DNA from 2 places in the Halobacillus sp. GSS1 genome. Region 1 is predicted to be linked to the other one. Evidence: riboswitches for the same ligand, from Rfam matches in the RefSeq annotation. Region 1 holds a riboswitch; the other holds the start of a gene.
What was found. A riboswitch is a leader RNA that binds a small molecule or an ion and turns the genes downstream of it on or off. The one in region 1 is predicted to bind cobalamin.
Positions count from the first base shown of each region.

Region 1 (4,183 bases):
ACCTCCGATGGCGATCATCGGACCGACGGCTGTAAACGTACATCCTAGGACGACAGGTAGACCGATTCCGAAATAACGGTTACGGACGACCTGCAGAATGGTCGCCACCCCGCACATTAGAATATCAATGGCGACAAGGTATGTAAGTTGTTCAGAATTCAGTCCAAGAGCTCCACCGACAATCAATGGAACGAGGATTGCCCCGGCGTACATCGCCAGCAAATGCTGAATGGCTAAAGCCGTTGTTTTCATGAGGATACCTCCTTTGATTCAAACGTGATCGTATTGTCTTCAAGTGATGAAAGGGTGGCCAGGGATTCTACTTTTATTCCTTGGCGGCGTAAGAGGCGTCCCCCATCTTGAAACCCTTTCTCTATCACAATCGCTACACCGGCAATCGATGCTCCGGATTGTTCTACAAGGTCAATCAGCCCTTTCGCAGCCTGCCCATTCGCGAGAAAATCATCGAGGATCAGGACGCGATCGGTCTTCGACATAAAATCTTTCGATATGGAAATTTCATTCGTTTCCTGTTTCGTAAATGAATGTACCTTTGATGTGAAAAGGTGATCTTTCATGGTCAATGATTTTCTCTTCCTCGCAAAAATTGCGGGGACACCCAGGCTTAGTGCTGTCATTTGAGCGGGAGCGATACCTGAGGATTCTAATGTCAGCACCTTGGTAATCCCCAAATCTATGAAACGTCTCGCAAACTCTTCTCCAATTTCTTTCATGAGTACAGGGTCTATTTGATGATTCAAAAAAGCATCAACTTTAATGACCGAAGGAGATAGGACTTTACCCTCTTCTAAAATTTTCTTTTTCAACTGATCCATATCCAGCACACCTTTCTTGAGTAGGTATTTATGTAACAAAAAAGCACGAAAAGCTTGTTTCCTCTATGGAAAGCAAGTCTTTTCGTGCTGGACGTAGACAAAGACAATGAAACCGTGGACAGGAAAGTCCCGGTGTCATGTGCTGCTTTTCATAGTCGGTTCATTTACGGTAAACCGGTAGAAACTTGCAGGCCATATCCCCGCGATTATATGAAAACTAATATTCGAATGATATAGATAGTATATCAGTTTATTGTTCGTAATCAACCCCTTATATGGAAAAACATTATCAAAAAACTATGGTTTTGTTCGTGTTGACATGAGTGGTTGTTTTAGGAGATAGTGGATGGGAAGAGAGTCTCTCTTTTCCATTGAAAAGTTGATCGCCTTATGGTGGCTTCGTCATAGAAGCTGAAAAGGGAAGTTTGGTGAAAAGCCAGCGCGGTCCCGCCACTGTAATGGGGAGGTGCATAGATGACCCACTATTCTATAAATGGGAAGGGCTATGTGCTGATGAACCTGAGCCAGGAGACCTGCCATGAGGAAGGACATGAATTCCTACGGGAGATAGGAGGATGTTACGTGTATTGGATGAAACAAGAGTTTTTTACCGTTCCATGAATAAAAGGAAGTATGCCTTTGTATTCTCTCCCTAAGCGGGGAGATCGATTTTAAAAAGGAGGAACCTATTCATGGAACCTATACCCGCTCATTATTCTAAAATGACTCAAACAAGACTAGTGCTGCCACCAGATACAAATCATCTGGACACCATATTCGGAGGGAAAGTCCTTTCATACATTGACGAAATTGCGGCTCTAACCGCTATGAAGCATTCAAACTGTGTGGTTGTCACCGCTTCCATCGACTCTGTGGATTTTTTATCTTCTGCTAAAGTAGGAGATGCATTGACGTTGGAAGCTTGTGTGACGAGCACGGGCCGTACATCCATGGAAGTGTATGTGAAAGTCTTTGCTGATGATTTACTGCAAGGCCAAAAAGTGATGACCACAGAATCATTTTTAACGATGGTTGCTGTGGATGCCGAAGGGAAACCGACACCCGTCCCGCCGATTATACCTGAGACCGAGGAAGACAAACGGTTGTATGAAACTGCTCCATCCAGAAGGAAACACCGAAAAAACAGACCTGTCCTTAGATGACAGGTAAGGTTGAGATATGGAAGAATGAAGTTCGTAGACACCTCCTTTCTTTAGGTGGTGTCTTATTTTATCACTTATGTACTTTTAAAGTGGGGGGACTAAAGAAAGGGCGTTAAAAGTCATAGAATTTCTTGGACGATTATTTATGTTTTATACAATTTTTGCGCTTTCCATTGGGGTAGCTGTATGGTTCACTCGTCGACCCGTATTTGATCAAAGGTGGGATTTTACGGTTTTTTTAACTGTTTATACTTTTATATCTTCTATCAACTATGTATTTATTGATCTTTATCCTTCCTTTGTAAGAACGCTTTTTCTCACAGGAGTGAAGTTACTGATCTATTCTTAAGGTCTTATAAAAAAGCAGCCCGTCCTAAAAGAAACGGGCTGCTTTTATATACGCTTTATAGGCAGGGTGCAACATCGGAACGAACCTCCGGACTTAATGATTTCTGAAAGATCGACAGGAATCACCTCAACCCCGTTTTCCTTTAATTGTGTATTAAGGCGTTCGTTTTGAGGGAGACTGATCACTTTCCGATCTCCAATGGAAAGAACGTTCGGACCCATGGTGAATTGTTCACTCCCGGTCACTTCAATGACGTTGTATCTTGCAGAGATGACTTTCAAGCTTTTATTTGTAAAGGCAGGGGGATACAGGATAACCGTAGATTCATCCATGATGTTGAAAACGCAGTCCAGATGAAGGATGTCTCCTCTCAGTGGGATAGGGATTACCTGCAGGTCAGGGAGACGAAATTGGAGCTCACGAATCGCTTTAGCAGATGTCCTTTTTGTTTCACCTACCCATACGGTGGACCCGTCTACAACAATATCACCGCCTTCAATCGATGAAGGAAGTCCCTCTTCTACCTCGATGTCATTTTCTCCCGCCCAGTTGCGAAGCACATCTGTTTCTTCTTTCCTGACCTTTTCACTCATAGAGCTGATAAACAGTCGGTGATGAATGGTAAAACCGATGTCTCTTGTAAACACCTGTTCATGCAGATCCGGCTGAATTGGAAGCTGTATGACTTCAACCTGATGGTTTTCTAAAACCTGCACAAAATGCTTATGTTGCTGAAGAGCTGTTGTGACGTTTATGTTCTGGTTTTGGTAATGTTTTTGTGTCTCATTGATGATATCCGTAATTTTCATATAAGAAGGTTTGGCGACTACGACTTTTTTCAGCGTCGAATACTCGGTGTCACATTGTACACTGTTTTCCGAAGCGATTCCGACCATGTGAGATCCTCCTTTTATTCATATCCCCTTATTTCCCCGGAGGGTAGAGAATAAAACAATAAAAATTCAAATGTAAAGCAACCTTTACGTAAAGGTTGCTTTACTATAAACTGGAATTAATTGGAGGGGTGATATGAAGAACCGAATAACAGAGTTTAGAAAAAAGCAAAGGTTATCACAGGACAAATTAGCCGAGAAGCTACAGGTATCTCGGCAGACGATTATATCGATTGAGAAGGACAGGTATTCTCCTTCACTGCCGCTTGCGTTTGAATTAGCACGTGTGTTTGGTGTGCGGATTGAAGATTTATTTATTTATGAAACAGAGGAGGGGGAATGAAGATGGATTATACTCCTGGCGCATTTAAGGTGATCGGTGCTTTATTTTTACTCATGGGAGGTTTTTTGATTGTCGTAGGTACGATAGGTGGCGAATGGCCGGCTATGATCTGGACGATGGTTTCTTTAGGGGTTTTATCTTTCAGTATGAGCTACTTATACCCTCAGTTCAAACAGAAGGATGAACGCATGAAATGGATCAGGCATAAGGCTGTATTCTATTCTTTCTTCGTTATGATGGGTGTTATGGCTGTCTTACACTTTTTGCTTGCTCTGCAAGTGATCACGTTAAGCGCACTTGATTTACTTAGTGTCCTGTTAGCGTTAAACATTGTGATTGTATTTCTAACGATGGTCATGTTATCAAGACGATATTGAAAGAAAGGAGGAACTCCAATGGAATGGTTTTTTTCGGTTATTTTTCTTATTAGTTTTGCATTCATTTACTTATCGATTAAAAAAATCGTAAAAGTGACTCCCTCAACAGGAGAGAGGAATGATGAACAGATTGTTTTACTAATGGTTATTTTCTAGTTTCCATGTACCTGTCTATAAAAAACAATCCTATTTCGACATTTCCCGGGAAATGTCGTGGGAATT
Region 1 is NZ_JAFLHE010000019.1:11,477-15,659, forward strand. Features, by position in the region: gene J0K78_RS18745 (nucleobase:cation symporter-2 family protein) at 1-252, opposite strand, end outside; gene J0K78_RS18750 (xanthine phosphoribosyltransferase) at 249-836, opposite strand; purine riboswitch at 969-1,070, opposite strand; cobalamin riboswitch at 1,211-1,391, shown strand; gene J0K78_RS18755 (acyl-CoA thioesterase) at 1,529-1,999, shown strand; gene J0K78_RS18760 (dimethylarginine dimethylaminohydrolase family protein) at 2,393-3,244, opposite strand; gene J0K78_RS18765 (helix-turn-helix transcriptional regulator) at 3,378-3,584, shown strand; gene J0K78_RS18770 (permease) at 3,587-3,961, shown strand; gene J0K78_RS18775 (hypothetical protein) at 3,980-4,117, shown strand.

Region 2 (4,183 bases), on a different contig from region 1:
AATCTTTTTTCTCTTCGGAATAAAACTTTTTGAAAACCGGGTCAATGCTTGCTGTGCTCCCTGCAATGAGAGACGTGCTGGAGTTTGGTGCAACCGCCATCAAGTATCCATTCCTCATTCCATTCTTGGAGACCTTATCCTGCAAGGCTTTCCAGTTCCATGTCCCCTCTTGGTCAAACGTTCGTTTAATGAAAAAATCCCCTGTCTGCCAGTCTGATCCTTTGAACAAAGGGTAGCTTCCTTTTTCGGCAGCCAAATCAGCACTTGCTTCGATGGCATGATAGGCAACAGCTTCATACACTTCCTGCGTATAATCTAGTGCTTCCTCGGATTCCCAGGCGATCTTCTTCTTGGCAAGAAGGTGGGCCCATCCAAAGGTGCCAAGCCCGACACCGCGGTAAGATTGATTGGTAAGCTGTGCTTGTAGAACCGGGATGGTATTACGGTCGATCACATTATCGAGCATACGAACTTGAATGGAAATCAAGCGCTTCAGTACACCGCTCGTGACGGCACGCCCAAGGTTGATGCTCGACAGGTTACAGACGACAAAATCCCCTGGCGTCTTCACTGAAATGATTTTACCGTCTTCTACGTATTGTTCATCCTGAATGGTCGGCTTCTGGTTCTGAGTGATTTCTGTACAAAGATTGCTGCAATAGACCATACCTGCGTGACTGTTCGGATTCATACGGTTAACCTCATCCCTGTAAAACATATAGGGCGTGCCTGTTTCAAGCTGACCAATCATGATGCGCTTCATGATTTCAATCGCCGGCACTTTCTCTTTAGAAAGGTCTGGATTCGCCACGCAAGCGGCGTATTTCTCCCTGAAAGATCCGTCCCCCTTTTTTTCATCAAAGTAGTCTTCCAGCGAATAGCCCATGATGGTGCGGACTTCATGAGGGTCAAACAAATACCAGTCTTCACGATTTTCCACGGCCTCCATAAAGAGGTCGGGGATGGAAACCCCTGTGAAAAGGTCATGTGTTCGCTGACGTTCATCCCCGTTATTCAACCGGCTGTCGAGGAAAGGGAAGATATCTTTGTGCCAGACATCCAAATATACAGCGACCGCCCCTTGACGCTGCCCGAGTTGGTCCACGCTGACAGCCGTATTGTTAAGCTGTTTCATCCATGGGAGGATTCCGGATGAGACGCCTTTGAATCCACGGATGTCACTTCCTCGGCTTCTGATTTTCCCTAAGTAAACCCCGATTCCCCCTCCGTGCTTACTTAGGTTGGCGATGTCGGTGTTGGTGTCATAGATAGACTGTAAGGAATCATCGATGGTGTCGATGAAACAGGAGCTCAACTGTCCGTACCGCTTTCCTGCATTAGCAAGAGTAGGAGTGGCGACCGTCATATACAAATGACTCAGCGCCCAATACGCTTCTTTAACGAGAGGAAGGCGTTTGGATGTTTTTTCTTCTGCCATCAACACCATAGCGATGATCATGAAACGTTCTTGCGGCAGTTCATACACTTCTTTCGCTTTACTTTTCGCAAGGTACCTGTCACTTAATGTCTTCAAACCAATGTAGGTGAAGAGATGATCGCGATCCGGTACGATCGTGTCTTCCAATTCTTCTATTTCCTTTTTTGTGTAATATGTAAGAAGATTCCTGCTGTAAATGTTCTTTTCGGTCAATGTTTGAATCAGCCCGTAGAAGTCCTTATAAGGTCCGGATGTGGATCGATTGTGAGCGGACTTTTCATACATATCTTCCAGGTGGATGCGACTCGCTACATATGTCCAGTCAGGGCTCGTTTCATCGATCTCCGCCAGACATTCCAGGATGAATGCGTGTTTGTCATTCTTGAGTGTGGGAGACTTTTCAATAAGTCGTTGTACATGTAAGTGCGGGAATTCTTCTTCACATTGTTGAATTCTCTCTTGCCAGGACGTGTTTCTTGTTATGGTTTCCATTCTTTTTCACTCCTTGAAAATGAAAGTGTATGTTCATTAAAATCAGGTCTCGGAAAAATAAAAAAATCCGCTCAACGAAAATTGAGCGGATGAAACCATGAAACGAAGAGAAGACAAGAGAGCCTTCGTTCCATCGCTTCATCTTCTCAATCCCCGAAGAAGTTGAAACTGCGACGAACGAAGACAGGTCTCCTGGCTGACACTCGATCTTACTCAGGTCCTTCCCGTGCAGAGCACAGTGGAATGTCCATTTCGCGAGTGATGACAGTTGCGGGGGCAGCTCCGGATTCTAACCGGATTCCCTATTAAGCCTAGTGGCATCTCCTGTTCGTAGATACTATATATAGTATTTATTTCATTTTAAATTAGCTTATATTGTGTTTCTATCATAACGCTGAAAAAAGGAACATGCAACTCTTTTTTATCGAGCTTCGACAAGAATAGAGCTATCATCTCTTTTATGATCCGCTATAATGGAGGATAGGAAATATTTTTGAAAGGGATGATGGTGTGGCACAAACATTTAATTGGCATAAAGAAGCGGAGAAGCAATGGAACGATCGTGCAGAAATGTGGAATTCAAAAAGCCGGGAGATGTGGGACGGTGGAAGCAGGTGTACGATCATTCCTTTTTTGACCAAGCATGTAACCAAGGGGAAAGTCGCTGATCTGGGGTGCGGCGATGGTTATGGCTCCTATCTCCTTTACAAAGCTGGCTTTGATGTTACGGGTCTTGATTTGTCAGAGGACATGGTGAGGCGGGCGAATGAACGAGTGAATGATGAGCGGATTTCATTTGTCCAAGGTGATCTGACAAATCTTCCGTTTGAGGATCACTCTTTTGATGCGGCGATGGCGATCAATTCACTGGAATGGACGGAAGTCCCGTATAAAGGCCTGGAAGAGATGAAGCGGATCTTAAGACCTGGTGGCCGTTTGTGTGTCGGTTTACTCGGACCTACAGCGATGCCGCGCATCAATAGTTATCGCAGGGTGTACGGAGAAGAAGTCATTTGCAATACGATGATGCCATGGGAACTTCAAAAAATGGCAGAAGAGACCGGGTGGTCGTATGTAGAAGGCCAGGGAGTGTACAAACGGGGGGTGGAAGACCATCACATCGCGGAGCTGGATGAAGAATTAAAACAAGCCTTAACCTTCATGTGGATCTTTATCTTTGAAAAACAATAAACAACAGAAAAAGCACCCGTTGAGCGGGTGCTTTTTACTTTTTACATGGGAATAAATGTATGACCTGGTCAATCTGTGTTTACTCGCCCTCCTCCGACCAGAGGAACTCTTTGAGGAGTTGGTCGACTTCTTCGAGTTCGTGCAGGCCGGAATGTGTGGCCAGCGGGTTGTAGAGACGCTTTTCTTCATATTGTCCAAAAGGGACGATATCTTCTAATCCACTTACACTTGACGCATGGACAAGTCCGTCCCAATGCTGAGCTTCTGGGTCATCGTTATTGATGACACCGGCTACAGCAAACACTTCCACATCATTAGGGAATTGATCTTTGTTCTGCACCATCTGTTTTAAAGCTTCAGACTCCGGCCGCAGGTCAGTCGTAGCCGCTCCGTAATTGGAAGCAAAGTAGCCTTCTTTTTCAATGCCTTTGAAGGGGCTGGCAATGACGGACAGTTTCTTGACTCTGGGAACAGAATAGTGATGCTCACTCAAAAGGTAATTAACTGAGGCAAGGCCTCCCATCGAATGGCCGACAAGGTTTACTTGTTGGATATTGTAGTCAGCTTTTAACCGCCGCATGATTTCAGAAAGCCAATGGGTTTGATTATAAATACTTGCCCGATTGTTTTCGAAAAGCACCTGGATGAATGGATTGTGCGTTTCACCAAACCCACCACGGATGGTAAGGTCTCCACGGCTTGAGACATATACCGTCATGTGTTTCTGTCCCCATTGTAAGTTCTGCATTCGGTCCATCATTGTTTCAAAGCTTCGCGGGCCACCCTTATATCCGTGCACGAACAATGTGGGGACAATATCTTCGCGGTCCACAGGTTCAGAACTTCCGGGTCTCGAGTTGATCATAAAAAAGAGCAGGCCGATCAGAACGGAGCCCATTAAGATCGGCGCCCATTTTTTCCATAGCATAACGTTTTCCTCCTGAAAAACAGATCTATGAATAGTGTAACGGGTAATGCATGTCGCTTCCTGGTATATTTATGAAAAAAGAATGACAATGTGTCGAAGATATCATTAGCATACCCGGATCTGTCAATGGGCAT
Region 2 is NZ_JAFLHE010000022.1:17,925-22,107, reverse strand. Features, by position in the region: gene J0K78_RS19365 (ribonucleoside-diphosphate reductase subunit alpha) at 1-1,930, opposite strand, end outside; cobalamin riboswitch at 2,097-2,270, opposite strand; gene J0K78_RS19360 (class I SAM-dependent methyltransferase) at 2,501-3,121, shown strand; gene J0K78_RS19355 (alpha/beta fold hydrolase) at 3,201-4,049, opposite strand.
Region 2: another riboswitch for cobalamin. It lies ahead of J0K78_RS19365 (ribonucleoside-diphosphate reductase subunit alpha); the one in region 1 lies ahead of J0K78_RS18755 (acyl-CoA thioesterase).